Regions from separate parts of the Alkalihalobacterium sp. APHAB7 genome, predicted to be linked through region 1. Evidence: predicted binding sites of a transcription regulator. Region 1 holds the regulator's gene; each other region holds the start of a gene.
What was found. The regulator Rex, encoded in region 1, represses fermentation and respiration genes when NADH is low (regulators of the CRP and FNR family bind a similar motif). The targets are predictions, from matches to a motif close to TTGTGAAATATTTCACAA.

Region 1 (7,564 bases):
AGTACAGCGCCTGGGTAATTAGATAAATACTGCTCCAGCCAAGCCAGTGTTGCAATGTCAAGGTGGTTCGTCGGCTCATCGAGTATGAGTAGGTCTGGTTTCGTTAATAACAACTTTCCAAGTGCTAGGCGTGTCTTTTGCCCGCCGCTTAGAGTAGAGATCTTCGTATTGTAATCGAAGTTGGCAAAATTTAATCCAGCGAGCACGGAGCGAATATCGGCTTCATATTGGTAGCCGCCTTCGTCTTTAAAGTTAACTTGGAGTAGGTCGTATTCTTTCAGGATTTTCTCGTAATTCTCGTGATCAGGGTCAGCCATTTGTTCTTCGAGTTTTCTTAACGTGCGTTCTTTTCTTTGAAGCTCAGCAAATACCGATAACATTTCATCCCAAATGGAAAGGCTAGACTCGAGACCTGTGTCCTGAGCGAGGTACCCGAGCTTTACATCTTTTGGTATCATGATTTCGCCTGAATCAAAAGACATTTGTCCAGCGATAATTCTCAATAGCGTCGATTTTCCAGCGCCATTTCGTCCAACAAGGGCAATACGTTGTTTAGACTGTATTTCAAATTTTATATTGGTTAAGATTGGCTCTATACCGAATGATTTGGTTAAATTTACACATTGTAATAAAATCATAAAAATAATCCTTCCTACTTATAGGGTAACAAAGAGATAAAGCTATGAAACAAGTATGATATATTAAGTGTACCTTATCGGAAGTTATTCAACAACTTCATGAACAGTCGTCTAAAACGATTACACGAAAGATAAAAATAGTGTACAATATGACATGTACATCCTGATTGGTGGAAACCTTGGAGGCGATCTATGAAATTTGAACAACCTAAAATTCCGCAAGCTACAGCGAAACGATTGCCCTTGTATTATCGTTACTTAGAAAATCTGAATGCATCGGGAAAACAGCGTGTTTCTTCCTCAGAGTTGAGTGAAGCCGTCAAGGTTGACTCCGCGACGATTCGCCGTGATTTTTCTTATTTTGGTGCATTAGGGAAAAAAGGGTACGGATATAATGTAAATTATTTACTTTCTTTTTTTCGAAAAACATTAGATCAGGATGAGTTGACAAAAGTAATTCTAATTGGAGTCGGAAATCTTGGTACAGCGTTCTTAAATTATAATTTTGCAAAAAATAATAATACAAAGATTGTTATGGCATTTGATGTGGATGAAGATAAGGTTGGACAAGAAATGGGTGGGGTTAAAATTTATAACCTGGCTGAACTAGAAAAACATTTAGACCCAGAAGTTACAGTAGCCATTTTAACAGTGCCTTCTCAATCTGCTCAAAAAATTGCGGACCGACTCGTTTCAGTAGGAATTAATGGTATTTTGAACTTTACGCCAGCACGATTAACAGTACCAGATAATGTTAGGGTTCACCATATCGATTTATCCGTTGAATTACAAGCGCTTATTTATTTTTTAAAGCATTATCCGTTATAATAGAGGATAAGCCTAGAAAGTAATTTTTAGTATGACTATATAGAAAGTAACCACTTAACTTAGGAGGTGTAAGTTATGCCATTAGGACCGGGAAGTTTAATTATTATTGGATTAGTCGCGTTATTAATCTTTGGACCTAAAAAGTTGCCTGCATTAGGGAAAGCCGCTGGTAATACTCTTCGTGAGTTCAAAAATGCAACAAAAGGTTTGGCTGATGACGACGATGATAACAACAAGAAAAATGAGAAACAAAACTAGTTAGGATGGGTATTTAAATGGAACAGAAAGACATGTCTGTGTATGACCATATAGGTGAATTACGTAGACGATTAATCATCGTCTTCGTCTTTTTTGCTATCGCTTTAATTGGTGGTTTATTTATTGCGAAACCGATTATTACCTTTCTTCAGACTGCACCGACTGCTCAAGACATTCCAATGAATGCCTTTAAGCCGACTGATCCGCTTCGAATATATATGACGTTTGCATTTTTTAGTGCATTTTTAATTATTTTTCCAGTCATTTTATATCAGCTATGGGCGTTTATTAGTCCTGGATTGCATGAAACGGAAAGGAAAGTAACTTTAGCCTATATTCCTATAGCATTTTTATTATTTCTTACAGGAATTTCATTTTCCTATTTCATCTTGTTTCCGTTTATTATTCAATTTGTCGGTACGTTAGCAGGGCAATTAGGGATTAACGAGATGTATGGAATTAATGAATATTTTACATTTCTCTTTCAGTTAACAATACCGTTTGGTCTACTGTTCCAAATGCCAGTCGTTATTATGTTCTTAACACGATTAGGGATTGTAACACCCGCTTTTCTAGGAAAGGTTAGAAAGTTCGCGTACTTTGGCCTTCTCGTAATTGCAGGTTTAATTACACCACCTGAATTAATTTCACATTTAATGGTAACTGTTCCGTTACTCATGCTTTACGAAATTAGTATTGTCATATCGAGAGTTGCGTATCGAAAAGCACAACGCCTTGAAGCAGAACGCCTTAAAGAAGAACAGACTGAAAATGAAAACCACGCTTAGGCTGCATTCCACGAATGCAGCCTTTTCTTATCTCGATATGAGGGTGTATGTGTAGGGTGCCAGGCACCTTTAATGCACTGCACTGATAAAGGTGCCAGGTACCTTTACTACACTGCACTGGTAAAGGTGGGGGACAACACGGTCATTGACAAAAACGGTTATGCTTCATACGATGGGTTTAGTTTAATAAAGCAATGAAATGTAGGTGAAGAGATGAAACAGTTTCAAATGAATCAGACGATGACAGAATTACCGAAGCAATATTTTGCGAGTTTAGTCGCTAAAGTAGGGGCCTTAGTCAAAGAAGGTGCGGATATTATTAATCTGGGCCAAGGAAACCCTGACCAACCGACACCTGAACATGTTGTTTCAAGTTTAAAAGAGGCAGCTGATCTTCCCCAGTATCATAAATATCCACCTTTTCGCGGATATCCATTTCTAAAAGAAGCGATTGTTGAATTTTATAAACGAGAATATAATGTAGAACTCGATCCTAACAAAGAAGTGTGTATCCTCTTTGGCGGAAAGGGTGGACTTGTTGAAATTAGTCAATGCTTATTAAACCCAGGAGAGGTAGCCCTTGTTCCAGACCCAGGTTATCCGGATTACTGGTCAGGTGTTGCTCTTGCTGGAGGCAGAATGGAAATGATGCCCCTAAAGAAAGAGAACGGTTTTCTTCCTAACTATAGTGAAATTCAAGAAGAGGCATTAAAGCAAGCGAAGCTGATGTTCTTAAACTATCCGAACAATCCAACCGGTGCAACTGCTTCAAAGGAATTCTACGATGAAACGGTAACCTTCGCAAAACAGAATGATTTTTGTGTCGTTCATGATTTTGCTTATGGTGGTATCGGTTTTGATGGGCAAAAGCCAGTAAGCTTTCTTCAATCCGAAGGAGCAAAAGAAATAGGAATTGAAATTTATACATTATCGAAGACATATAATATGGCAGGGTGGCGTGTCGCTTTTGCGGTTGGGAATGCTTCAGTGATTGAAATGCTTAACCTTTACCAGGATCATATGTATGTCAGCTTGTTTGGAGCGATCCAGCAGGCAGCAGCTACCGCCCTTCTTAGTCCGCAAACATGCGTCGATGAGTTAGTGAAAAAATATGAAGGACGTCGCAACGTCCTAATTGAAGGGTTACAGTCGATCGGTTGGAAGGTAACAGCCCCAAGCGGTTCATTCTTTGCTTGGTTACCGTGTCCAGAAGGAATGAGTTCTGAAGAATTTGCCGACATCCTGTTGTACGAAGCGCATATAGCTGTTGCACCAGGTCGAGGATTTGGAGAAAGTGGGGAAGGCTACGTTCGAGTCGGCCTTTTAGAAGAAGAATATCGGTTATTAGAAGCAGTGGAACGGATTAAAAAACTTGAACTCTTTAAGTAGAATGGGAGGCCTTTACTAATGAAAATTGCGATTTACCAAATGGATATTATTCCAGGTGCCCCTGAAGAAAACCACAAAAAAGTAAAACAGTGGTTCGAACAAGCAGCAAGCCAAGAAGAAAAGCCGGATGTCGTTGTCCTGCCGGAAATGTGGACAACAGCTTATACATTAACTTCTTTAGATCAAGTCGCAGAAAATGATCAGAAACAAACAGCCACCCTATTAAGTGAGCTCGCTAAGCAATACGCAGTAAATGTCGTTGGGGGCTCTATCGCAACAAAAGAGGGAGATAACATTTACAATCGAGCACTCGTATTTAATCGAAGCGGTGAACAAGTTCATCAGTATGATAAGATCCATCTCGTTCCGATGTTAAATGAACATCTATATTTAGCAGGCGGTCAGGAAAGAGTTCAATCATTTGAACTCGATGGCGTTAAAGTAGGTGTCATCATTTGTTATGACCTACGTTTTCCGGAACTGGCTCGCTCGCTAGCTTTAGCAGGAACTGAAGTGCTATTTATCGTTGCTGAATGGCCAGAAGCGCGTCAAAGTCATTGGACGACATTACAACAAGCCAGAGCGATTGAAAATCAAATGTACGTTGTGTCATCCAACCGAGTGGGCACGTATGACGGAGTTGAATTTTGCGGGCGCTCACTCGTTATTAATCCTTGGGGAGATACAGTCGCTCAAGGAACGCAGGACAAAGAAGAAACGATCACAGCGAATTTGCAATTAAAAGATGTAAAAGAGGTTCGTCATAATGTTCCTGTGTTTAAAAGTAGAGTGCCGAACTTATACTAAAACTTTATTTCACTACTTCAGTATAGCCAGTTGATATTGAACTAGAGCCGGTGAAGCAATCACCATCCAGAAATGTCCCTTTCTTTTTCAAGGTAATGGAGGAAAATGAAAAAGAAAGGGGCGACCTAAAAGGCGAGGGTAGGGAAGTACTGGGGCTTTAGAACTCTAGTAGAGGGATTTTTTTTGAACAGTTTGTGAAAAAGTGAGCAAACTTGTAGACACAGGTCAAATAGTGCTTTATTATATAAAATGTGAAACACTTCACAAACAGAGCATTCAAACTTGTCGCGACCAGGTGAAATGTAAACAACAGCCTAGAGGAGGAATAAACATGTTTGGTCAGTTTCTTAGAAATCATTCAATTTCAGCGGGGATCCTTTTATTCTTACGCGTTTATCTAGGATGGGCATGGTTAACAGCTGGCTGGTCAAAGATTACTGGAGATTTTCATGCTGGTGGTTATTTGCAAGGTTCCGTATCTAATCCTGTATTACAGGGAGAGGCGATGATCTATCCGAATTACGTTGCATTTCTAGAAAGATTTGCAATACCGAACGCTGAGATATTTAGTTTTATGGTGGCATGGGGAGAATTCCTCGTTGGTTTAGGACTTATCCTTGGAGTTTTAACAACTGCAGCTGCATTCTTTGGGGTTATGATGAACTTTGCCTTTATGTTTGCCGGAACGATTTCAACTAATCCTTGGATGTTACTAATCTCAATGTTTATCTTAGCGGCAGGAGCCAATGCAGGTCGTTACGGTGGAGACCGTTGGGTATTACCGTATTTACGCCAACTGTTTATGAGAAAATCAGGAAATTCAATGTTAGAGGAAAAGAAAGTCATTAAAGTTGCTTAACAAGTTACAATCACGATCAATCTATCTTCAATCTTGACTATCGCTTTACCCCTCAAAAATAAACAATTTAGGAAGCTGCTTATGAAATGGGTGTCAGTCATTGGACTCATAACAAAAAGGTAGCTTCTTTTTTTCATTAATTCATTGTTCTTACTATTCTGTGTAATGCATTGTTTTAAGGGAATTAAAAGCTGAGGCATGGCTAGCTAATGAATATTAATCTGATGAGTTTAAATAATTTAACTTATAACTTATAATGGCATCTAAAGCCCGTTCCCTCTCCAAACCCCCTAACAACTGGAAAACAAATTAGTACCGAAACAACTTGATCCGTGGTATAGTTATATTAATTATTTCGAAAGGCGAAATGGTGGGTTGTATGGGGAAAATATCTGATAAATGGATGGTCGTCATAGCAGTTTTGATCGGGACCTTCACGTTAATTTTAAATAATAGTATGCTCAATCCAGCAGTACCGCAGCTTATGAACGTATTTGATACAGATGCGGTTTCGACAGGTTGGGTCATTACAATCTTTATGGTAACTATGGGTATGATCATGCCGGTTACTGGGTTTTTAGGTGACAAATGGGGGAAAAAACGGTTATACATCATCGGGTTAAGTATCTTTGTAATAGGCTCCATCTTAGGATCTTTTTCATGGAATCTATCGTCACTGATTTTTTTTAGAGGACTTCAAGGAATTGGTGGAGGTATCATGATGCCTTTATCGATGGCACTAATATTTGCTAATTTTCCGCGTAAAGAAAGAGGTCTTGCAACGGGCGTTTACGGTGTAGCTGCGATGATGGCACCGACGGTTGGACCAACGATCGGCGGAATTATTATCGAGACAGGCAGCTGGCATTATCTATTTTTATGTAATGTCCCAGTAGGATTATTAGGAATTTGGTTTGCATCAAAATATTTAAAAGAAACGGAACTCAATAAGTCGATTACGTTTGATCGTTGGGGATTTATTACAGTAACTCTAGGGGTCGGATTAATCCTCCTTGCCTTAGGGCGAACATCTAGTCTGGAGCATTTAACTTACGCATCGAATATCGTTTTAATTATCGTCGGATTGATTAGTTTAGTTTTATTTGTAATGATCGAGAAAAAACAAAAGTTTCCACTCTTAGATTTATCTATATTTAAAATTACAACGTATTCGTTAAGCGTTTGGATTTCAGGAATTACGTCTATTGGCCTATTTGGAGGTATTTTCCTTTTGCCTCTCCTCTTACAAAATGTATATGGCTACAACGCCATTACGACTGGTCTTGTATTCTTGCCAGCTGCGTTATTAACTGGGATTTTCATGACGGTCGGAGGGAGGCTTCTCGATAAAAAAGGGGCAACAGGTATTGTAACGGTAGGGTTAATTATATCTGCTATAAGTACATTTTTATTAGGTATTATGACGATGGAAACATCACTAGCTTTCATTATTATCATTATGGCGATCAGAGGAATTGGTTTTGGACTATGCAGTATGCCTGCAACGACAGCAGGTATGAATGCTATTCCTGAACAAATCGTTTCTAGAGGTTCGGCAATGAATAATGTATTAAGGCAAATGAGTTCCGCCTTAGGAATTGTTTTCATTTCTATTTATTATGAAGTAAGAAAAGCACAACTTTTTGCAGTAGAAGGTTCTGTTGAATTGGCGAACTTACAAGCCATTAATGAAGGCTTTATCATTCTAGCTGTTCTTACCGCAATTACGGTACCAGTCGGTTATTTACTCGGGAAAACGTCAAAAGAGGCGCCAGTCCAAGAAAAAAGTGTCTCCTAATTCAAGTCTCCGATAAAAGCACTCCTTCTTACAGGGAGTGCTTTTATCGTATCTAGTTTTTAGTCAATGCATAGACAGTGCTTACATGCTCTTCGTAGAGTTGTTAACGACATTTGCATCCCGATCTTTACCTGCTCTTAAAAATAAAAACGCAATGACCATAGTGATTGCAGCAGTAAAAAATAAGCTGTCTTTTCCG
Region 2 (7,564 bases), on a different contig from region 1:
AAAATGTAACAATGACAGAAGCGATAATTGGAATTACCCAAATAAATGCTGCATTTTGAATATAAACAACGCTACCATCCGCTAAAGTTTGCCCGCCACCAGTTAGAGCACCAATAAATCCTAAACCAATTACGATTGGAGTTAAGAATTGAACAACACTAACTCCTAAGTTTCCAATACCAACGTTAATTCCATTGGCTGTACCTTTTGCTTTTTTAGGATAAAACGGATTTAGAGTCGCCGTTGAAGACGCTAAGTTACCTCCACCAAGTCCACATAAAGCAGCAAGGATAACCATTGTTTGAAAACTTGTTTCAGGGTTTTGAACGGCAAACCCAATGCCGATCGCTGGTATTAATAGAACAACAGTTGTAAGTAATGTCGTTTTTTTACCACCAATTAAGCCTGGCATAAAAGTGTAGAATAAACGTAGTGTTGCTCCAGTTAATCCAGGTAAAGCAGCTAATGTAAATAATTGACTACTTGTAAAATTAAAGCCTACATCATTTAATCGTACGGCTGTAACTGACCATAATTGCCATACACAGAAGGCTAAGATTAAAGAAAATACGGATATTAATAAGTTCTTTCTTGCAATTTTCTTGCCATCACTTTCCCAAAAGCTTTCATTTTCTGGCTCCCATTTCGTAATTTTCGCCATGATCTATTCCCCCAAATACTATTGTTTAATTTTCTTCACATCGATGTTTCTTACAAAATTGATGATACAATCAAACGAAAAAGTTGAGTGTGATTTTTTTCACAGGAAATAAATAAAAATAGAACATACTATCGAAAAATATCAATGAATAGAAGAAAATTAATCAGGACGATTATATAGAAAGAACTAGTATAACTTCGTAAATAAGTTAAAGAACGAACAGTTTAACTATAGAAAAAATAGTTATTACAAATTATTGAACGAAACTTTTTCACAAAATAGTAATATTTTAATTCATAGGGTGTGATTTTCATCACAGTTTTTGCAAGTTCTTAATTGTTATACTGAGATCATAAAAATTGAAAACAACTAGAGATGTATGCTCCTATTTGTGAAATAGTGAGCAAGTGGAGGTCTTAAAAATGGAGAAAAAGAAACTAGTCATGATAGGAAATGGAATGGCAGGGGTTAGAGTCATTGAAGATCTATTAAAAATAAACCGTGATCTATTTGAAATAACGATTTTTGGTGAAGAACCACATCCCAATTACAACCGGATCCAACTTTCAAATATACTTCAAGGGGAAATGAGATTTGAAGATACGATAATCAATAATTGGGATTGGTATAAAGATAACGGAATTCAGTTGTTTACGGATGAAATGATAACAAAAGTAGATCCGCAGCACCAGCTAGTTTATTCAAATAAAGGACAAGTTCTATCATATGATGAACTAATTATTGCGACTGGTTCAAAGCCATTTATTTTACCTGTTCCTGGGGCCGAACTTTCAGGAGTCATTGGATTTAGAGATATTGAAGATTGCGTAACTATGATGGAAGTTGCTAAGCAACATAAAAAAGCAGTTGTAATTGGAGGGGGACTTCTTGGACTTGAGGCTGCTAAAGGATTACTTCATTTAGGAATGGAAGTGGATGTCGTTCATTTAGTCGAACATTTGATGGAAAAACAGCTAGATCCTGTTGCTTCTAGTATGTTAAAACAAGCATTAGAAGAGCAAGGGATGAACTTCCTCATGCCAAAATCAACGACTGAAATTGTGGGAACCGATCGAGTCGAGGGTGTTCGATTTTCAGATGGAAGTGAAGTGCAAGCAGACTTAGTCGTAATGTCGGCCGGGATTGTTCCAAACATTGATTTTATTAAAGGCAGTGACATCTATATCAATCGTGGCATTGTAGTTAATGATTATTTAGAAACGAATATTCCTCATGTGTATGCTGTAGGGGAATGTGCAGAACACCGAGAAGTGGTTTATGGTTTAGTGGCTCCTTTATATGAACAAGGTAAAGTATTAGCCAATCGTTTGTGCGGTGTCAAGGAAGAAGGTTACGAAGGTTCATTGTTAGGAACCCAGCTTAAAGTAACTGAAATTGATTTGTTCTCAGCTGGAGAAATTTATGATGATGCATCAACCAAATCAATAAAAGTCCATAACGAATATGAAGGTGTCTATAAGAAGGTTTTAGTTAGAGATAATCGAATTGTCGGTGTCGTTTTATATGGTGATACAAAAGATAGTTCAAGATTATTTAGAATGTTAACGAACAAAGAAGATATTTCAGATCAAGCCACAATTTCTTTCTTACTAGCGCCAGGAGCGGATGCGACGACTGACGTTGGAGCGATGCCAGATAATGAAGTTATTTGTGGTTGTAACGGAACGACTAAAGGAACGATTGTCGATGCCATTCAACAACAAGGACTTGCAACAATAGAGCAAGTAGGTGGTTGTACGAATGCAGGAAGATCTTGCGGGCGTTGCAAACCATTAATTGGTGAAATTCTCGAACATGCATTAGGTTCTGACTATGAATTGACTGCTCAAAAAGAAACATTATGTGGGTGTACAACTTTTAGTCGAGATGAAGTTATAGATGAAATAAAAGATAAAGGATTAACTTCACCAAAAGAAGTCATGATGGTTCTGAACTGGAACGAAGAACAAGGCTGCTCAAAATGCCGTCCAGCGTTAAATTACTATCTCGGTATGATTAATCCAGAATATAAAGATGATAGAAATTCGCGTCTTGTAAATGAAAAATTACACGCTAACATTCAAAAAGATGGAACGTATTCAGTTGTTCCTAGAATGTACGGTGGAGTGACGACAGCTGAAGATTTAAGAAAGCTTGCTGATGTTGCTGATAAGTATAATGTGCCACTCGTCAAATTAACAGGTGGACAACGAATTGGTTTATTTGGATTGAAAAAAGAACAACTCCCTCAAGTATGGGAAGAGCTAGGGATGCCATCTGGATATGCTTACGGAAAGACGCTTCGTACAGTAAAAACGTGCGTAGGTTCACAGTTCTGTCGTTTTGGTACTCAAGATTCGATGAGTCTCGGCATTGAATTAGAAAAACGCTTTGAACGTCTTGATACACCACATAAATTCAAAATGGGTGTATCCGCTTGTCCGAGAAACTGTGCAGAATCCGGAATTAAAGATGTCGGAGTTGTTGGAGTTGATGGTGGTTGGGAACTATATGTCGGTGGTAACGGGGGCACAGACTTACGTGCTGGAGACTTCTTCTGTAAAGTCAAAACGGAACAAGAAGTATTTGAAATGACAGGGGCTTTTATACAGTATTACCGTGAAACGGCCAATTATTTAGAAAGAACCTCTCACTGGGTGGACCGCCTTGGATTAGACCATATTAAGGAAGTAGTAGCCGATGTAGAAAAAAGAGCGGAATTAAACGCAACGCTGCAAAAAACAGTGAGTCGTTATGAAGAGCCGTGGCAAAAAATAAATGAGGATGAAAGTATCCGTGAAGCCTATTTTAAAACAACAACTATACCAGTGCCAGTTCAGTAGAGAGGAAGATTAGAATGATGAAAACAAGACAAGCTATTAAACTTTATTCATTTCATGAACTGCCAGAAATGATTGGTCAAGTGTTTTCTGTCGATGGGGAGGAGATTGCTCTCTTTCGCCTATCAGATGGTTCGGTTCGAGCGATCGAAAATAAAAGTCCACACCCTAAAGGAGGCATTCTTTCCGAAGGTCTTGTCAGCGGTCACTTTGTTTTTTGCCCGATGCATGACTGGAAAATTTCATTAATCGATGGAAAAGTACAAGCTCCTGATGAAGGTAAAGTTAAAACTTACACCATCGAGGTTGAAGAAGGAAATGTAAAGCTTATTTGGGAGAAATAATAGATGAAGGGGGTGTTGATTTACGACTATTTCGTGAACAGAATTATAGGTGACACGATTTTGTGATTTTTTTCACAGCCTCAAATACTACTGAATTGTTATACTAGACCTGTAGAGTAAATTAGAAAAAATTAGAAAAGACGCTATTGAAAAAGCTAGGTTGTTTATATTGAAATAGTAATCTGTAAGTCATTTTGATAGCGTCTTAATCCCATTGTTAATTTTCAAGGAGTGAAAAAAGATGAGTCATCCAAACAGTTTCAGAAAAGGTAATTGGGACCAAGAAATAGATGTAAGGGACTTCATTCAAAAAAATTATACAGTATACGATGGTGATGACGCTTTTCTTGTAGGCGCAACAGAAAGCACTAAAAAATTATGGGAAAAAGTGATGGAGCTTACCAAAAAAGAACGTGAAAACGGTGGCGTATATGATTTAGACACTGAAATCGTTTCTACAATCACATCACATGGACCAGCATATTTAGATAAAGAGAAGGAAACAATTGTCGGTTTCCAAACGGATCAACCGTTCAAACGTTCATTACAGCCATACGGTGGTATTCGCATGGCAGCAACAGCTTGTGAAGCATACGGTTACAAGATGGATCAAGAAGTGGATCGCTTTTTTACAGAGCATCGAAAAACACATAACCAAGGTGTATTTGATGCATATACAGATGAAATGAAACTGGCGAGAAAAATCGGGATCATTACAGGTTTACCTGATGCTTATGGCCGTGGAAGAATTATTGGTGATTACAGACGTGTTGCTTTATACGGTGTTAATTTCTTAATTAATGAGAAGAAACAATCGCTTCAAGAAATGGGTAAAAGAATGTCTGAAGAAGTGATCCGTTTAAGAGAAGAGATTTCTGAACAAATTAAATCGCTTCAAGAATTGAAAACACTTGCTGCTTCTTACGGTTTTGACATTTCTGAGCCGGCGACTACGGCAATAGAAGCCTTCCAATGGTTGTACTTTGGCTACTTAGCTGCAATAAAAGAGCAAAACGGAGCAGCGATGAGCTTAGGACGAGTCTCAACGTTCCTCGATATTTATATTGAAAATGATCTAAAAGAAGGCCGTTTAACAGAAGAGGAAGCACAAGAATTAGTCGATCATTTTGTTATGAAACTACGTCTCGTCAAATTTGCCAGAACACCTGATTATAACGATCTCTTTAGTGGCGATCCGACATGGGTAACTGAATCAATCGGCGGGGTTGGAATAGACGGCAGACCTTTAGTCACAAAAACGTCGTTCCGATTCATTCACACGCTAACAAACCTAGGTCCAGCACCAGAACCGAATTTAACTGTGCTTTGGTCAACGAACTTGCCAGAGAACTTCAAACGCTATTGTGCAAAAATGTCGATCCAAACAAGTTCACTTCAATACGAAAATGATGATTTAATGCGTGTAGAATTTGGTGACGATTATGGAATTGCTTGTTGTGTATCTGCTATGCGAATTGGGAAGCAAATGCAATTCTTTGGTGCAAGAGCAAACTTAGCAAAAACGCTTTTATATGCGATTAACGGTGGGGTTGATGAAAAAGCGAAAATTCAAGTGACACCGATGTTTGAAAGAATTACGAGTGAATACTTAGACTATGAAGAAGTAATGTCTAAGTTTGATCATGTCATGGAATGGTTAGCTGAGCTTTATATTAATACTTTAAATATCATTCATTATATGCATGACAAATATAATTACGAGCGCATTGAAATGGCTCTTCACGACAATGAAATTTTACGGACGATGGCGACAGGAATTGCAGGTCTATCTGTAGTAGCTGACTCATTAAGTGCCATTAAGCACGCAAAAGTAAAAACGGTCCGTGATGAGAACGGAATTGTCGTTGATTATATCGTTGAAGGGGAATACCCTCAATTCGGAAACAATGATGATCGTGTCGATGAAATTGCTCAAGATATCGTCAGACGTTTTATGAAAAAGTTGAAAAAGCATGATACGTATCGTCAATCTACAACGACAATGTCCATCTTAACCATTACTTCGAATGTGGTTTATGGTAAGAAAACAGGAAATACTCCAGACGGAAGAAAAGATGGCGAGCCGTTTGCACCGGGCGCAAATCCTCTTCACGGAAGAGATAAAAAAGGAGCACTCGCTTCATTAAATTCGGTGGCTAAATTACCGTACCAACATTCACTAGATGGAATTTCAAACACATTCTCGATCGTTCCTAAGGCGTTAGGTAAAGAATCGGAAGACCGCACGACAAACTTAGTTGCTATCTTAGATGGGTATTCAGAGAAGAACGGGCATCACTTAAACATCAACGTCTTTGACCGCGAAACATTATTAGATGCAATGGATCACCCGGAATTATACCCGCAATTAACCATTCGTGTATCAGGGTATGCGGTGAACTTTATTAAACTAACAAGAGAACAGCAATTAGATGTAATTAACCGTACATTCCATGACTCCATTGGAGGAAAGCAACTAGTAACACCAGTATAAATAAGTGTGAAAATTGGTCCATCATAAAAGGATGAATATCACATAAAAAGATATAGGTGTCACATAAAAAGGGAGGTACCAGGCACCTTTAGTCCGCTAAAGGTGCCTGGTACCATTTAAAAATATCATCATGAATTTATTCAAAAGGGGCTTCTAATTATGAAAGGTTACGTGCATTCAGTAGAGACATCAGGTATGGTAGACGGGCCCGGAATTCGTTATGTCATTTTCACGCAAGGCTGCTTGTTACGATGTCAATTTTGTCATAATCCTGATACGTGGGAACAGAAAAAGGGTGAACCGGTTGATGTAGACGATCTAATTCAGGACATTGAAACGTATATCCCGTATTTAAAACGATCGAACGGCGGGGTTACGGTCAGTGGAGGAGAACCACTTCTGCAAATTGACTTTTTAATTGCCTTATTTAAACGATGTAAAGAATTAGGGCTTCATACAACGATCGACACGTCTGCAGGCTGCTTTTCGAAGAGTCAGTCGTTCCTTAAGTCGTTAGATGAACTTCTCCAATATACAGATTTATTCTTACTAGATGTAAAACAGATCGATAATGAAAAGCATAAACAGTTAACAACGGTCCCAAACACACACATTTTACAGTTTGCTCAGCTTCTTGCTGAAAAACAACGGCCAGTTTGGATTCGCCATGTGCTTATTCCGGGTATAACGGATGCAGACGAAGATTTAGAAAGACTTGCTTCTTTTATCGACACCTTATCGAATGTTGAGAAGGTGGAAATACTCCCATACCATCAAATGGGCGTTTATAAATGGGAGCAATTAGGGTTAGAATATCCGCTCTCGCATGTGAATCCACCAGATGAAGCAACAGTAATGCGAGCAAAGCAAATTCTTGGTATATAAACAAAGAGCGACTGACAATAGGTCAGCCGCTCTTACTTTTCCCTTACTCGGTAGCTTGTATTCGCTGAATGTACTCTCCGTATTTCTCAGCATGTTTTTCATATACAGGCTCTACGAGTTGACGGAAAGCATTTAGATCTAGATCTTCGCTAGAAATGATTTCTACTCCGTTATCAATTAAATTTTGCTTTTGCTCAGCTTCTAACTCTTGAGAAATGTTACGTTGTATTTGTGCATATTCTTTTCCTAGATTTATAATTGCTTCTTGAACATCTACGGGTAACGAGTTGTATACGTCATGATTTATTAATAGTGTCGCAGATGCATAGTATAATCCTAC
Region 3 (7,564 bases), on a different contig from region 1:
CATAGATGGAACACCATAAATGAATAGCTGTCCGGAGTGTCCGCCGGAATTGAATAAGTAATAATCATCTAATTCTCCATGAGGTACATATACTTGTTCAGCTTTACTTTTGACACTCGCTGATGTTGTTGGAGTTGTTGTATTAAAGTCGGCAAAAAATACAGTTGCAGCTAAAACTCCAGATACTAAACCAGCAACCCCAGGAAATATAATCTTTTTCACACGAATCACCCCCAAATTATTGTTCAGACGCTTCTTTCAAAATAGCAACGATGGCTTCAATTTCTTCATCAGACATTGGATTACCGCTAACAACACTACTCATTACAGCAGAAGTAGGTTCTTTTAAGTATTCATCCAGTGGTTTCCCGTGCTTTCCTTCTACATTTAGATATGAGTTGGTCAAGTCGGGTCCTGTAACTCCACCATCTAACCCTAATCCTGAAACGGCATGACAAGTTAAACAACTAAAGTTGTTTAATGTTTCTCCAGCCAGCGAATCAACAGTTGCTGACATTTCTTCAGCGATCTCAACAGCATCCATTTGATCTTGGCCCGTTTCTTCTGATTGTTCATGCTGAATTTCCGCCTCTTTTTCCGGTTGAAAAACTAGATAGCCTCCTCCAAAGGCGATTGCAAAAGTAAGGACAAAAGTAAGTATTGAGCTTTTCATTTTGTGGCTCCTTTCTATCTTTTTTATAGAAAGGACTGAGCCTATTCTATTATTCTTCCAATCAAGGTAATTTTAGGATCATTCCTTTCTAATGATTTTATGATAGATTGTGTAAAATTTTGGAGTTGTGATGAATATCACACTTCACAAATCGTTCACGAATTTCATTCACTATCTTGGCTTGGATATAATAAATAGGAAGGAAGGCTAAAAGAAAAGCTATACAATATAAAAAAGTGATTTTTTTCACGCCCCACTAAACATCTCTTCGATACAATGAATAAAAAAGCAAAGAGGGTAATGGACAGTGAGTAAAAAAGAAATGAAAACTTTATTAAAAAATGTCACATTATTTAAAGAGTTATCGGATCAAGAGCTCGATCCAGTGATTGAAATTGCTCTTCCTCGAGAGTTTAGAGAGCGTGAAATTTTGTTCATGCAAGGGGAACCGTTAGACCGAGTTTTCTTTATTCATAAGGGGAAAGTTAAGATCTATAAAACAGATGTAAGTGGGAAAGAACAAATTGTTTCGATCTTACAAAATGGAGACATGTTTCCTCATGCAGGTTTTTTTCGAACAGGGAATTATCCAGCTCATGCTGAAGTGATGGAGGATGCTACGTTACTCGTTATTCCGATTATCGAATTTGAACGTTTACTACTTACGCGTCCTGATATTTGTATGAAGTTATTTCGTGTCATGGGGGAGAAAATCATCGACTTACAAAATCGTCTTGACGAACAAATTTTCCATAATACGTATGAGCAAATCTTGATGTTATTTCTCCGGCTTTCCAAAATGCATGGTCAAAACTACAATGATGGATTGGTAAAATTAACGATTCATTTTACCAACCAAGAACTGGCGAACATGATTGGTACTACAAGAGAAACAGTTAATCGAACGGTAACGAAGCTTAAGAAGAATAACATTGTACAAATGGGTCCAAAAGGATACTTACTTATTTCAACTGATTTAGTAAAGCAAGAACTTCAAATTGATTAGAGGCTCATTTTGTTTATAATGATCCGATTAAAAGTAGACTGAATGATATTCAATCAAAAAACCGTCTCTTAAGCTCGGAAACGACTTTTGAGACAGTTTTTTTTGTTTTTGTGATGTATATCACTTCATCTGCCGGTTGGATTCGTTACACTTAAATCGTAGAACAAACTAAAAAATCCTAATCGGGGGTTATTCATATGGAAACTGTCTTTAATCTTTCAACGAAAACAGGTGAGATAGTTACACGTTTACCGGAAACAAGTACGATTTTAAAAAAATATAAAATTGATTTCTGCTGCGGTGGTAACCGTCCCATTGGTGATGTGATTGCAGAGAAAAACTTAAATGGACCAGACATCTTAGAGCAGTTAAATAGTGCTTTTATTAAATCTTTAGAGAAGCCTAGTGTGACTTGGGATGAAATGACCAACAAGGAATTAATTCATCATATCATCACTACCCACCATCAATTTTTAAATTTGATCCTTCCTGAGCTGAGTCAATTTACTACGAAGGTTTTCCGTGTGCACGGAAATCATTGCCCGGAACTAGCTCAAGTTCATAAATTGTTTCACAGCTTAAAAATAGACCTTGAACAGCATACGATTGAAGAGGAGAATGTGGTTTTTCCGCTAATTGAGGCTTTTGAAGAACAACTAGCTAAAGAACAAATGCGTGAATTAACAGCTAAAATTGGCGACATGGAAGGTGACCACGAAGGAGCAGGAGACCTCCTTAGAAAACTTCGAGAAGTAACAAACGAATACACAGCTCCAGATTGGGCTTGCATGACGTACCAATTAACTTATCAAAAGCTCGAACAGTTGGAAAGCGACCTGTTCGAACATATTCATCTTGAAAATAATATTCTGTTTCCAAGAGTCTTAAATGAGTTAAAGGAGGTTCAATAAAATGAAAACACAACCATTAGGCTGCATGAGTAGTATGATGCTTAAAGAGATTGACCATTTATGTCCAGGGCTTGAGCAATTGAAAAAGGAGCATGTTCCGCTCACAAGGCAAATGGAGAATTTTTACGAACTTACTCAACTCATGGAAGAAAAGGAGACAGAAGCAACACACGAAAACTTCCAAAAGCTTTATAAGCAAGTCACTCAATTTGTTACAGAACTTGAGCCGCATTCAGAGCGGGAGGAAGGAATTCTTTTTGAAATGGTTGCAGTATACATCGGACGTGAAACGGGACCGATTGCAGTGATGGAATATGAGCATGATCAAGCCAAAAGCCACTTAAGGCAGTTCCTAGAACAAGCTGCTTTAATAGGGGCTGAAACAGATGTTGCTAACATTAGATCGATAGCTGATCATGCAGCAAAAGCGTATTTGATCCTATCAGAGCATTTTATGAAAGAAGAAAATGTCCTCTTTCCACTTGCTGAGCAATTTCTTTCACCTGAGGAAAAACAGGAGCTAGAAGTAAAAATAAAAAGCATAGTATAGTAAAATAAAGGCAGACTCTATGGGTCTGTCTTTTTATTAAAGTTTGGTTTTGCTAACAAAAATGGCTAAAAAGCCAATTAAAATACTGAATAGGCTACATAAGAAGTAAGTAATATTAAAGGGAGCCAAAGGAGGTATAGACAATGAAAATCATAATTGCTCCAGACTCATTCAAAGGTTCCGTTTCTGCAAAAAAATTATGTTCTGCAATTGGGGCAGGGATCCGCCCGATCTTTCCAGAAGCTGAGTTAATTGAACTTCCGATGGCAGACGGCGGGGAAGGAACGATGGAAAACTTAGTTCATGCGACAAATGGATTCATTATAAGTGTGAATGTAACCGACCCATTAGGAAGAAGTATTTCTTCTGCTTACGGAGTGTTGGGCGATGAAAAAACAGCGGTCATTGAAATGGCTCAAGCATCTGGCCTGCCTTTATTAACAGAGCATGAAAGAAATCCTTTAAGGGCGAGCAGTTTCGGGACCGGTGAATTAATCTTACATGCACTAGATCAAGGTTATCGGAAATTTATCATCGGCTTAGGGGGAAGCGCTACAAACGATGGTGGTATCGGGATGCTTCAAGCACTAGGTGTTAAACTTTTTATGAAAAATGGCCAATTGATTAAAAGTGATGTCAGTGATCTGCGTCAACTAGATGAACTAGACTTATCGAGTATAGATCAGCGCCTAACGGAAGCAGAGTTTGTCATAGCGAGCGATGTTAAGAACCCTCTATGTGGTCCGAATGGAGCCTCGCATATCTTTGGTCCACAAAAAGGTGCGACACCAGAAATGGTTGAAATATTGGATGATAGCCTTGATCAATACGGAAAGGTCATCAATGAACGATTTAATATTGATATTCACTCTTTTCCAGGTGCAGGCGCAGCCGGTGGAATGGGGGCGGGTTTAATTTCGTTTCTAGGAGCAAAGGTCATGTCGGGCATTGATACAGTGATAGAAGCAGTTCAATTTGAGAGTCAACTAGAGGACGCATGCCTCGTCATAACCGGTGAAGGAAAGTTAGACGAACAGACCCTTTCTGGCAAGGTAATATCAGGAGTATGTAAAGCGGCTAATCAATATAACATTCCCGTAATCGCAATCTGTGGAAGTAATGAGCTAACGAGTGTTCAGTTAGAGCGATTGGGGGTTGTGGCAGCCTTTCCCATCGTTTCAGGACCTTGTTCGGTAGAGGAGGCGATGACTCAAGCAGAACGGTTAGTTGTACAAAGTGTTGAACAGATTATGAGAGTTTATCGATTAAGTATCGGAAAACAGCAAGATTAACGCTATTATAAAATAATAAAAAAACTGAGTGAGTTCACTCAGTTTTTTGTCGTCCTGCATTTTTTTCGAATCATTTAACTAGGCTTAACCGGCCGAGTTTGTAAATACAGTTCTAGGTCAGGACTATGCCCTTTTACAATGTCATCCACAATAATCCTAGAAAGAATCATGCTATAGACTGTACCGTTATCACCAAAGCCAAACAAGAAGTGACAATTTGGGTATTCATCATATTTTCCGATGATAGGAAGTCCATCATTCGTTCCTCCATAAAAAGCGGTGGCATAATATTCTGGCTCTACTTTTATATCAGGAAAAAGCTTGTTAAATTCAATGATAAGCTTATCTCTCTTACTAATCAATTTACGATCGCGTACTTCAGCGTATGGGGTATTTTCATCTAAACCCCCGATAATAATTCGATTATCCTTTGTTGTACGAATAAAGGTATACGGTCGTGCTGTTTCCCAAATAAGGGTTTTATTGTACCAGGACGAGAAATTATCGACCTCTACAGGTTTTGTTGTGACGATATATGTACTGACAAAAGAAGTTTTCTTTTCTTTTTTGATATCCAGTCCTTCGTAGCCGCAAGCAACAATGACATGACGTGCTTGAATGCTATGATAATTTTTCGTTCGTATCGTAGCCTTTGTTTGTTCGAATTTTTTACCGTTCACTTCGGTATGTTCAAATATTTTTACGCCCTTTTTTGCAGCGTAATCAAATAAATTATGAGTAAATGCAAATGGATTTATTTCTCCGTCGTCATAAGAATAAAGAGCGGCTTCTTTTCTAAAGGGATAGCGTTCTTCAATTTGGTCGGCGTCTAGAAAATCGACTGGAAACTTTTCCTCGACTAATAAGTTGTATTCGTTTTGTAATTTCTGAACGTCTTCTTTATAGCTAGCAAAGTAAAAAGAATCTCTTCTCGTAAATTCAAAATCAATATCTCCAACCGAAGAGGCCTTTTCAATATCATTGATCGCCTGTTTACATAGTTGTAAATGTCTGGAGATATACGGTCTGCCAAAGCTATTGACTAGATCAGAAAACAACCTTTCACCAGAATATTGAATGATAGCTGTATTGGTCGTAGTACTCCCACTACCAATTGTATTCTTCTCAACTACAACGACATTTAAGCCGGAATCTGCTAACAAGTAGGCGCATTGAGCACCAGAACTTCCACCGCCAATAATAAGAACATCACATTCAAGATCTTCTTGCAGAGGTGGATAGGTAGGTGGATTTTTTAATGTAGTCGGCCAATAATACGTACCCGTTTGTAAATTCATGCGGCTTACTCCTTTTATGTTTAGATGTGCCCAAACTCGGTTTCATTTTCTACGTGTATTATTACCAAGCCTAACAAATCCATGCGTAGCATTACTCAACTTGAATAGAAAATGCCTGCTACAATATATTAGTTCTGTCAGAACAGAGCTAATTATTATCAAAAATATCAGCCAGAAAACCTCCATCTTCAAGGAGTGGAACGAGTAAGTGGGGAGGCTGTTACTTTATTGAGCAAGCCTGGAAATTAGGGGACTCAGAGGCCTCTATTGCAGTAAAATAGCGATTTCTATGAGTTTGGCGGACTCAGAAGCCGCTATTTGCTAGTTTTTGAAGTTGATACAGTCGATTTTACGCGAATAAGGTCCTCTCAGTCCGCGAAATTGCAAAATTAGTGATTTTCGACGAAATAACGGCCTGTGAGTCCGCTAAAGTTCGAAATCCCATAATACCAATTTTTTAGAACATAAACCGAACACCTAGTAACGAAAAATCGTTTCAGCTAGGTGTTTTATTTTCCCTAAAATACTAGTTTAAACAAGTATTATATTAATGATGTAAATAAAAATAAGTAATAAAGAGGTATATTACCATTAAATTTAGTTGTTTAAACAAATAAATTTAATAAAAGCCATTGACAATGATTATCAGTTGATAATATACTGTAACAGTGTTAAAGATAATCATTATCAGTTAGATAACGAAAACTGAAAACCCCCCATATTTTCTTTTTTTAACTCTTTAATTGATAATGATTATTACTTCTAGTGAGCAGCATAGAGAGCAGGGGTAGAGAATGAAATTAAGGTATTTATTTTTAGCACTAATTCTATTATCTATCACTTCGTTATTTATCGGTGTAAAAGGAATTAGTCCGTTAGATCTTTTCAACTTAACGGAGGAACAAGCACAAATATTATGGGTAAGTCGGTTTCCGCGCTTAGTGAGTATCATCCTTGCCGGGGTGGGTATGAGTATTTGTGGGCTCATCATGCAGCAACTTACGAGAAATAAGTTTGTTTCCCCAACGACGGCAGGTACATTAGATTCTGCTAGACTAGGGGTCCTAGTGTCTTTGATGCTGTTTGCATCTGCTAGTGCATTTGTGAAAATGCTGGTAGCATTTGCTTTTGCTCTTGTAGGGACTTTAATTTTTATGAAGATCCTTGAAAAGGTGAAGCATAAGGATGTTATTTTTATCCCTTTAGTAGGATTAATGTTTGGTAGCATCATAGGATCGATCACCACATTTTTTGCTTATCGAAATGACTTGATTCAGAATATGTCCTCGTGGCTGCAAGGAAATTTTTCGTTAATTATTAAAGGGCGCTACGAGATTTTATACATAAGTATTCCGCTCATGATTATTGCTTACCTCTATGCGAATCGTTTTACAGTTGCAGGTATGGGGGAAGAGTTTTCAGTTAATCTCGGTCTTAATTATAAGAAGGTCGTGAATATTGGTTTAATCCTTGTTGCTGCTGTTACTTCCGTCGTTCTTTTGACAGTTGGGATGATCCCATTCTTAGGGCTGATTATTCCAAATATAGTAAGTATCTACAATGGAGATAACTTAAAGAAGAACCTGCCTCATACGGCATTACTCGGTGCAGTATTCGTTTTAATCTGTGATATTTTAGGTCGAGTTATAATTTTTCCGTATGAAATACCAATAGGAACTACGGTTGGGGTAATCGGAAGTGCGATTTTCCTTTACTTGCTAATGAGGAGAAAAGCCTATGAGTAATAAAACAAAATTAATCATACTTTTTATATTATCACTTGTGTTTACGGCTTTATTTATCTTTTATAACCTAAATTTCAATAGTAACTTAG
Region 4 (7,564 bases), on a different contig from region 1:
CATAGAAAGGATGTAAAATTTAATGTCAAAACAACAAATCGGTGTTTTAGGTGTAGGCGTCATGGGAAAAAGTTTGGCTTTAAACTTTGAAAGTAAAGGACACTCTGTTTCCATTTATGATATCTCAACAGAAACTGTAAAGAATATTACTGCTGAACATAGTGAAAAGAATATTGTAGGTACATATAGTATAGAGGAATTTGTAGAATCACTTGAAGTCCCACGAAAAATACTATTAATGGTTCAAGCTGGTGCTGTTACAGACAAAGCAATCGAGTCGTTATTACCCTACCTGTCTGAAAAAGATATTTTAATCGATGGTGGAAATACATATTTCGTTGATACGATGAGGCGTAATCAATACCTTGCTGAAAAGGGTATTCATTTTATTGGTGCAGGTGTTTCTGGTGGTGAAGAAGGAGCATTAAAAGGGCCGGCAATTATGCCTGGAGGACAAAAAGAAGCATATGATTTAGTCCAATCGATGTTAGAAGGTATTTCTGCAAAAGTAGATGGTGACCCTTGTTGTACTTATATTGGTCCTGATGGTGCAGGTCATTACGTTAAGATGGTTCATAATGGAATTGAGTATGGTGACATGCAGTTAATATGCGAAGCTTATTTCTTAATGAAAGAAGGCTTAAATTTATCGAATGATGAACTGCATCAGATTTTTGCGGAATGGAATAAAGGGGAACTAGATAGTTACCTCATTGAAATTACAGCAGACATTTTTACGAAAAAAGATCCTGAGACAGGCGAAGCGATTGTTGATTTAATATTAGATACTGCAGGTCAAAAAGGAACTGGAAAATGGACGAGTCAAAGTTCTTTAGATTTAGGAGTACCTCTTCCGATTATTACAGAATCTGTATTTGCTCGTTTCTTATCAGCAATGAAAGAGGAACGGGTGAAAGCAAGTACTATTTTATCAGGTCCAAGCCAACCCAAATTTAAAGGAAATAAAGAAGAGATCATTGAGTCCATTCGACAGGCTCTTTATTTCAGTAAAATTTGTTCATACGCTCAAGGCTTCGCTCAACTAAAAGCAGCTTCAGAAGAATACAATTGGGATCTTCAATACGGTAAAATTGCGATGGTCTTCAGAAATGGTTGTATTATTCGTGCTGGTTTCCTACAAAATATAATGGAAGCATACGATCGTGACCCGGACTTATCAAACCTTCTTTTAGATCCATATTTCAAAGAAGTTTCTGACCAATATCAAGGGGCTTTAAGAGATATCATTTCACTGGCAGTACAAAGCGGCATTCCAGTGCCAGCATTATCTGGAGCACTATCTTATTTTGATAGCTACCGTAGTGAAAGACTCCCTGCTAACCTTTTACAAGCACAACGAGATTATTTTGGAGCACATACGTATCAACGTATCGATAAAGAAGGAACTTTCCATACAAACTGGCTGGAAAAATAAATAAAAAGCAGGCCTCAATTCATTGCTGATGAGAGGTCTGCTTTTTTTACAATTAAAAAAGAAGAAGCATAAGGGCCGTTATACCCATAATGCTTCTAGATTATACTTTTTCTTTTACACGGTTACACCATCAAGTAATAATACACGTGCAGGAGACGCATCTGTGCCAATTAACTTCAGTGGAGCTGCAACCATTAAATATCCTTTTGCTTCAACCTCTTTTAATTGTAAACCTTCTATAATAATGATATCTTTTCCAAAAAGTGTTTTGTGCGTTGGGTGTCCTTCTTGGCTACGTTCAATCCCTAAAGTATCAATGCCAACTCCACGTATTCCTTTTTCCGCTAAGAATTTTGCCCCGTCTTCAGCTAAGAAAATAAAATCAAAATTAAAATCTTCATCAAACGAGTTTTTTGTTTTTAATAAAATAAAGTCATTTTCTACAATATCTAAACCTTGTAAATCTGCCGAGGTAACACGATCCTCAACGTGAGTTAAATCAAGTACTTTACAAGGGCCTACTAATTTTTCTAATTCAATCGTTTCAAATGTTTTTCCATCAACGACCATATGTAACGGAGAATCAACGTGAGTTCCGGAATGAACATCTAAATCAAGACGAGATTCGGTTACATAATCGTTCGTTTCCGTACGTAATTTCGGTTGTTTCTCGGGCTTATTTTTATATACGGGCATACCCTCATAGATCGGCACGCTAATATCAATCACTTTCATTGTGTAAATACCTCTTTCTATTTATTTATATCGTTAGTTGACCACCAATGGTTTCCGTCTCTAGCTAACAATTCATCTGCAGCATTAGGCCCCATGGACCCTGCTTCATAAGTATGAATATCAATTTCTCGACTTTCCCACGCCTTTGAAATCATATCAATATACGTCCAAGATAAATCTACTTCATCCCAGTGGGCAAAGTTCGTTGCATCACCTAGCATACAATCATAAATGAGACGTTCATAAGCTTCGGGTGTATTTCCGGTATCCACACAATCATTACAATAATCGAGTTGAACCGGTACACTTCCACCAGATGTCCCCATCTTTTTACCATTTAACACTAATGAAATCCCTTCGTCCGGCTGAATATGAATGATCAACAAATTAGGATGAACTTTTTCTTCTTTATTTAAATAAAGATTCATTGGCAAATCTTTAAATTGAATAACAACTTCTGTTGATTTAACACGCATTCTTTTACCAGTACGAATATAGAAAGGTACTCCAGCCCATCTATGACTATCAATGACTAACTTTCCAGCAACATATGTTTCTGTATATGATTCAGGGTCTACATTACTTTCACTTCGGTAGCCTGCTACTTCATTTCCATCAATTTCACCTGGTCCATATTGTGCACGAACGAAATAGTCACTGATTTTCTCTCGTGGGATAGGACGAAGTGCACGAAGTACTTTTATTTTCTCACTACGAATTTCTTCAGGAGTTAACCGTAATGGCGGATCCATTGCAAGTAAGGATACCATTTGTAACATATGGTTTTGTACCATATCACGAAGGGCACCTGACTTTTCATAATACCCGCCACGGTCTTCTACCCCTAATGTTTCACTTGATGTAATTTGAATATTTTCTATGTATCGATTACTCCACAAGTGTTCAAAAATAGCATTACCAAAACGAATTACCTCAATGTTTTGGACCATCTCTTTCCCTAAGTAATGATCAATACGATAAATTTCGTCTTCAGCAAATGCTTCACGTATTTCACGGTTTAATTGTTGTGCAGATGGTAAATCATGACCGAATGGCTTTTCAATAATAAGCCTTGTCCATCCATCCGTATCTGTCAATCCCTCAGATTTTAGGTTAGACGCTATTGTACCAAAAAATTCAGGTGCCATTGCCATATAAAAAATTCGGTTACCTGGTATATGATGCTTAGTATCTAATTCATTCAGTAGACTATTTAGTTCGTGATATGAATTTTTTTCTTGCACATCAAATGGTAAGTAATAAAAATGCTCACAAAACTTTTCGACTAACTCTTCATTTGCATTCTTTCCCAATGATTGTCTTACGGTTTCGCGGAGCGTATTATCTGTCCACGATCTTCTGCCTAATCCAACAACAGCAAACTCTTCAGATAATTTATTTCCTTTAAATAAGTTGAAAATAGAAGGATATAACTTTCTTTTTGCTAAATCACCAGTTGCTCCAAAAATAACTAATGTAGATTTCGGTTTTGTGTTCATCAGTAATGGCCTCTCTTATCTCTCACTATTAATTTAGGAGGAAATTAAATATTCCTTCTTATCAATTACTTTATTAACATAAAAAACCTTTAAAAATTCATATGTACACCCTATTCCTTTTAATTTCCCCTACTATGGTGAAATTATCATGTCCTATTGAATGACTAAATAGAAATAGGACACAACATTTCAATTCTAGACGAGCAGATTGTTAAAATCAATCAATTTGTCCGCATTTTTCATAATTTTAATCAACTTAAACCTTGGAAATTACATCTAATGGAAGTTAAGCTTATTATAAATGAGGGGATATTGAAGGTAATAATGCCTAAGGTCAAACCAACAGTGAGAGTTCTATCCTAAGACACTTTAGTCCACTAAAGGTACCTGGTACCTTTAGTGGATGGTTTTTGTTGGATATATTCTATAAAAAGAAAACTAACAGAAAGACAAAGGCAACACTATTGCCTATTTCAATTATTCCTAATGTTATTGGCTTCACTGGTTTCTTCGGCATAATCCATGTTTTTAGAGAACTTACAGCTAAAGCTAATGCCACGAATGGAAGGCCCAATAACATCGGTACGATAATGAGTCCACCGTGATAGAAGTTAGAAAGCTTTTGAAAACGTTTGTTACCTCGTTCACGAATGAAAGTTTTCACATGAAAAACGCTACCAATAAAGAAGCAAACATTTAACAACATGATGAAATATGCTTGTAATGGAATAGCACCATTACCGATGTAAAAAGCAACTAGTACAAGTAACGAAAAACCAACAATGGCAACGACATCATTGACAAACAACCGCTCTTTCTTTTGCTTTGCAAACCATAAATTTAACCCAAAAAACGGGCTGATTACTAGAAATAATAAAATTAAAAATGGATATATGACAAGCACGGGAACTACAAAGAAACTACCTATAAGAATATAGAGTAATAGAGCTGGAAGAACCTCTTTTCCCAATTTCGGCCTTCGAATATAAGAAAGAAGCGGTCCAGTAGCAAAATAAAAGCTCAAAATGCCAATGAAGAAAAACAAATGAAGCCATTTCGTTTCGCTAAATAATGCACCTAATAAATATGGGATAATTAACATCGCCCATGCACCATGTTCTCGTGGAATGAATAATTTCATTTATCATCTCGCCTTTCTATCGCTACAATAAATAAGCTAGCTAAAACCAGATTATATTGCTCATACTTAGAATGAACAGTAAATGATAGCTGGCGCTTATCAAACATAATTTTGTGAATGATTAGCGCCAGTTATGGGGGAGGAAAGACTTATACAGCCTTTCTACAATAAGTTTAGCTTATTCTTATATTATTTGATGTGAAAAACATCACAAATAGTAAAATGCTTGTGTGATTTTTTGCACTGCCACCCATATCTTATTTTGTTACATTAGGGCTACACTTAGATAGAAAGGATGTTTTCATGTTATCCGTTACGATTTCATATGAACATTTAGAACCTTTGTCCATCACGATCAATGGATCAATATTACGAGATTCCACTGAGCATTTCCAAAGCAAAATTAACCACATACATGAATTGAAAATTGTCCATCATCTTAAAGAAAAATGTTGGTTTCTTTCCTTCCCTCCTGAGTTGAATTTAGCCGAATTAGAAAAAATTCATGAACTTATTGAACAACTACTTCTTCATAGCGCTGAGTCAACACTTGATGATACACAAGCCTTTATCGGATATTTGCCAGATGGCAGCCAAGCTTTTATATCCCATCGATTTAAAGAATGGCGAGAATTTATTTTAAAAGCAAAGCATCGCTCTATGGAAGGACAAAAAGTTGAGATTTTTTCAGAAAATGAAAAGTTAGCAGACGGGATCCTAGTAGATTATGAACTAGCAGATGGGCAAACATTCGAAATTAAAAGCATCACGTTATTAACACGTTTCGGTGAAAAAGTATTCTCTCAAAGTAAAATGTCTATTGCTGCAACCGGAGAATTTTTCTAAGCACATAAAAAAACTTTTGATCTTTCTATATGATTATAAGTCCCGCTTACCTTCTTGACTGCAATTAACCTTTTAAACCTTTAATAAGTGTGCCTAAAAAGCGTGTGAAACTTTCACACGCTCAATTTCATAATGTTTTAGTATAATTAATTATAAAAGGCTGTTTTCGTATACTTTGTTGCTTTTGGACCGTTTTCGCTTCACTCTCTTATAAAAAGAGGCTGACTTTATTTGCACAAGCAAACCTCATAACGAGGAGTGCAAAGCAAAAGTCAACCTCCCTTTTAAATTGTACATATTTCTACGGGACAATCGCCACAGTGCAAATAATCCTTTAAGAATTTGATGTTTTTTATGACGATATAACCATCGTCTAACTCGATTACCTCTTCTTTTTTCAAGTCATTTAGCATACGATTTACACTTTCTCTTGATGTACCAATAAAATTAGCCAAATCTTGATTCGTTAGATTTACGTTTATTTTTACTCCCTCTTCATGATCAATCCCATAAGAGTTAGAGAAGCGAATTAATGTTGAGTAAATAGCTCCTGTTTTACCACAAAGTAAAAGATCTCGGAATTTAGCTTGTGTCGATTGGGTGTGTCTTGTGAACCACTTCATGAAAGCCATAGCAATTTCACCATTTTGGCAAAATAAGTTTTCTAATTGCTCACGTTCAAAGCGCACTAATTTAGCCTTTCCAACAACTTTAGCCGTTACACTGATCGCCATTTCGTTGAATAAACCAACTTCACCAACTAGTTCATCTTTTTGTTTTAAATGAACAGAAAACTCTTTTCCATCAATCGTCATCTTACTTAAGCTAACTTGCCCTGAACGAACTAAGTATACGAATTCTGGATAATCACCTTCAACAAATAAGACAGTACCTTCATCGGCTGTTATTTCCGTACCTACATCTAAAAGAATTCGTTGGTTTTCAGGTGACAATTCACTAAAAAACCTTTTCATTTCAACCGTTCGCTTCTCCACTTTTACTTCACTCCAATTTTACTTTTCTAGTTGCATTTATGTGTAAACTCTACAAAAGATTATTAATAAGTGTTTTATTATATGAAATGTCTCACTTTTATTAAACCCACTTCTCGATCGTTAACCAACTTTTCGTATCGATTAGGTTTTCCTTTGTAATCACTATTGATACAGTACTTATGCAAAATTTCTTACTTCTGATGATACGTTAGCTGTTATGTATTATCAATCGGTGAATACCCTGAATTACTTAGGTGTATTTTTCCCTACTCCGACCTTTTGTATAATAATCTACACTTCGATCATCTCCATAAATCTTTGGTAAAATTGACACAATAAAGAAACTTAACTTATTTAGAAAAGAAAAAAGCCAACAAATCTGCTTAAAATGTCCTAAAAAGACCATTTTAGTTGGCATATGTTGGCTTTCTCACTAATTGGTGTATTCTAATTTCCGCCACTTTAAGTACGTTAAAAATGCAATAACCGATGAAACGACTCCAACAATTGTATAAGTGTAAATTTTCTCATACTCGACACCTAAATACGCTTCAATCGTCCATTGTAGCATCACGACATTCACAGCAATCGTTATTAATATAATGGCCCAGCAGATTTTTTTACCCATGGCGAATTTTCCTTCCCACCGCATACACGACCCCATTATCTAATTCGATTTCAATTAGCGGTAACTCCCGTTGCGGCGGGCCAGCCATCGGTTGCCCACTGTGTAAGTCAAAATATCCTTTATGACACGGACAAACTAATTCTTCTTTTTCTGGTTCATAAAAAACCGGACACATTAAGTGTGGACAAGCACTGTTATACGCTAACCACTCACCAGCCTTCGTATGAATAAGAATGGCTGGATCTTTATCTGTTGGGTAGTTAAATGTAATTGAACTTCCTTTTG

Region 2: a site for Rex is predicted at 3,906-3,923, ahead of pflB (formate C-acetyltransferase). Genes of this name have one in related genera too.
Region 3: a site for Rex is predicted at 1,788-1,805, ahead of ric (iron-sulfur cluster repair di-iron protein). Genes of this name have one in related genera too.
Region 4: a site for Rex is predicted at 5,007-5,024, ahead of ACNSTQ_RS19120 (YwiC-like family protein). Genes of this name have one in related genera too.

Annotation. Positions count from the first base shown of each region.
Region 1 covers NZ_JBLWFS010000034.1:14,204-21,767, forward strand. Annotated here, with positions in the region: gene ACNSTQ_RS20880 (ABC-F family ATP-binding cassette domain-containing protein) at 1-638, opposite strand, end outside; gene ACNSTQ_RS20885 (redox-sensing transcriptional repressor Rex) at 831-1,466, shown strand; gene ACNSTQ_RS20890 (twin-arginine translocase TatA/TatE family subunit) at 1,542-1,724, shown strand; gene tatC (twin-arginine translocase subunit TatC) at 1,742-2,512, shown strand; gene ACNSTQ_RS20900 (pyridoxal phosphate-dependent aminotransferase) at 2,726-3,901, shown strand; gene ACNSTQ_RS20905 (carbon-nitrogen family hydrolase) at 3,920-4,708, shown strand; gene ACNSTQ_RS20910 (DoxX family protein) at 5,040-5,567, shown strand; gene ACNSTQ_RS20915 (MDR family MFS transporter) at 5,947-7,365, shown strand; gene ACNSTQ_RS20920 (MFS transporter) at 7,447-7,564, opposite strand, start outside.
Region 2 covers NZ_JBLWFS010000026.1:30,824-38,387, forward strand. Annotated here, with positions in the region: gene ACNSTQ_RS19035 (MFS transporter) at 1-661, opposite strand, end outside; gene nirB (nitrite reductase large subunit NirB) at 1,084-3,504, shown strand; gene nirD (nitrite reductase small subunit NirD) at 3,519-3,845, shown strand; gene pflB (formate C-acetyltransferase) at 4,087-6,339, shown strand; gene pflA (pyruvate formate-lyase-activating protein) at 6,496-7,224, shown strand; gene dctP (TRAP transporter substrate-binding protein DctP) at 7,268-7,564, opposite strand, start outside.
Region 3 covers NZ_JBLWFS010000005.1:185,452-193,015, reverse strand. Annotated here, with positions in the region: gene nosZ (Sec-dependent nitrous-oxide reductase) at 1-222, opposite strand, end outside; gene ACNSTQ_RS07845 (c-type cytochrome) at 239-673, opposite strand; gene ACNSTQ_RS07840 (Crp/Fnr family transcriptional regulator) at 996-1,679, shown strand; gene ric (iron-sulfur cluster repair di-iron protein) at 1,877-2,590, shown strand; gene ACNSTQ_RS07830 (hemerythrin domain-containing protein) at 2,592-3,140, shown strand; gene ACNSTQ_RS07825 (glycerate kinase) at 3,284-4,432, shown strand; gene ACNSTQ_RS07820 (NAD(P)/FAD-dependent oxidoreductase) at 4,507-5,730, opposite strand; gene ACNSTQ_RS07815 (ABC transporter permease) at 6,525-7,475, shown strand; gene ACNSTQ_RS07810 (iron chelate uptake ABC transporter family permease subunit) at 7,468-7,564, shown strand, end outside.
Region 4 covers NZ_JBLWFS010000026.1:48,924-56,487, reverse strand. Annotated here, with positions in the region: gene gndA (NADP-dependent phosphogluconate dehydrogenase) at 23-1,435, shown strand; gene ACNSTQ_RS19130 (cyclase family protein) at 1,550-2,170, opposite strand; gene zwf (glucose-6-phosphate dehydrogenase) at 2,188-3,669, opposite strand; gene ACNSTQ_RS19120 (YwiC-like family protein) at 4,094-4,810, opposite strand; gene ACNSTQ_RS19115 (hypothetical protein) at 5,114-5,656, shown strand; gene ACNSTQ_RS19110 (Crp/Fnr family transcriptional regulator) at 5,941-6,651, opposite strand; gene ACNSTQ_RS19105 (hypothetical protein) at 7,085-7,279, opposite strand; gene ACNSTQ_RS19100 (ubiquinol-cytochrome c reductase iron-sulfur subunit) at 7,272-7,564, opposite strand, start outside.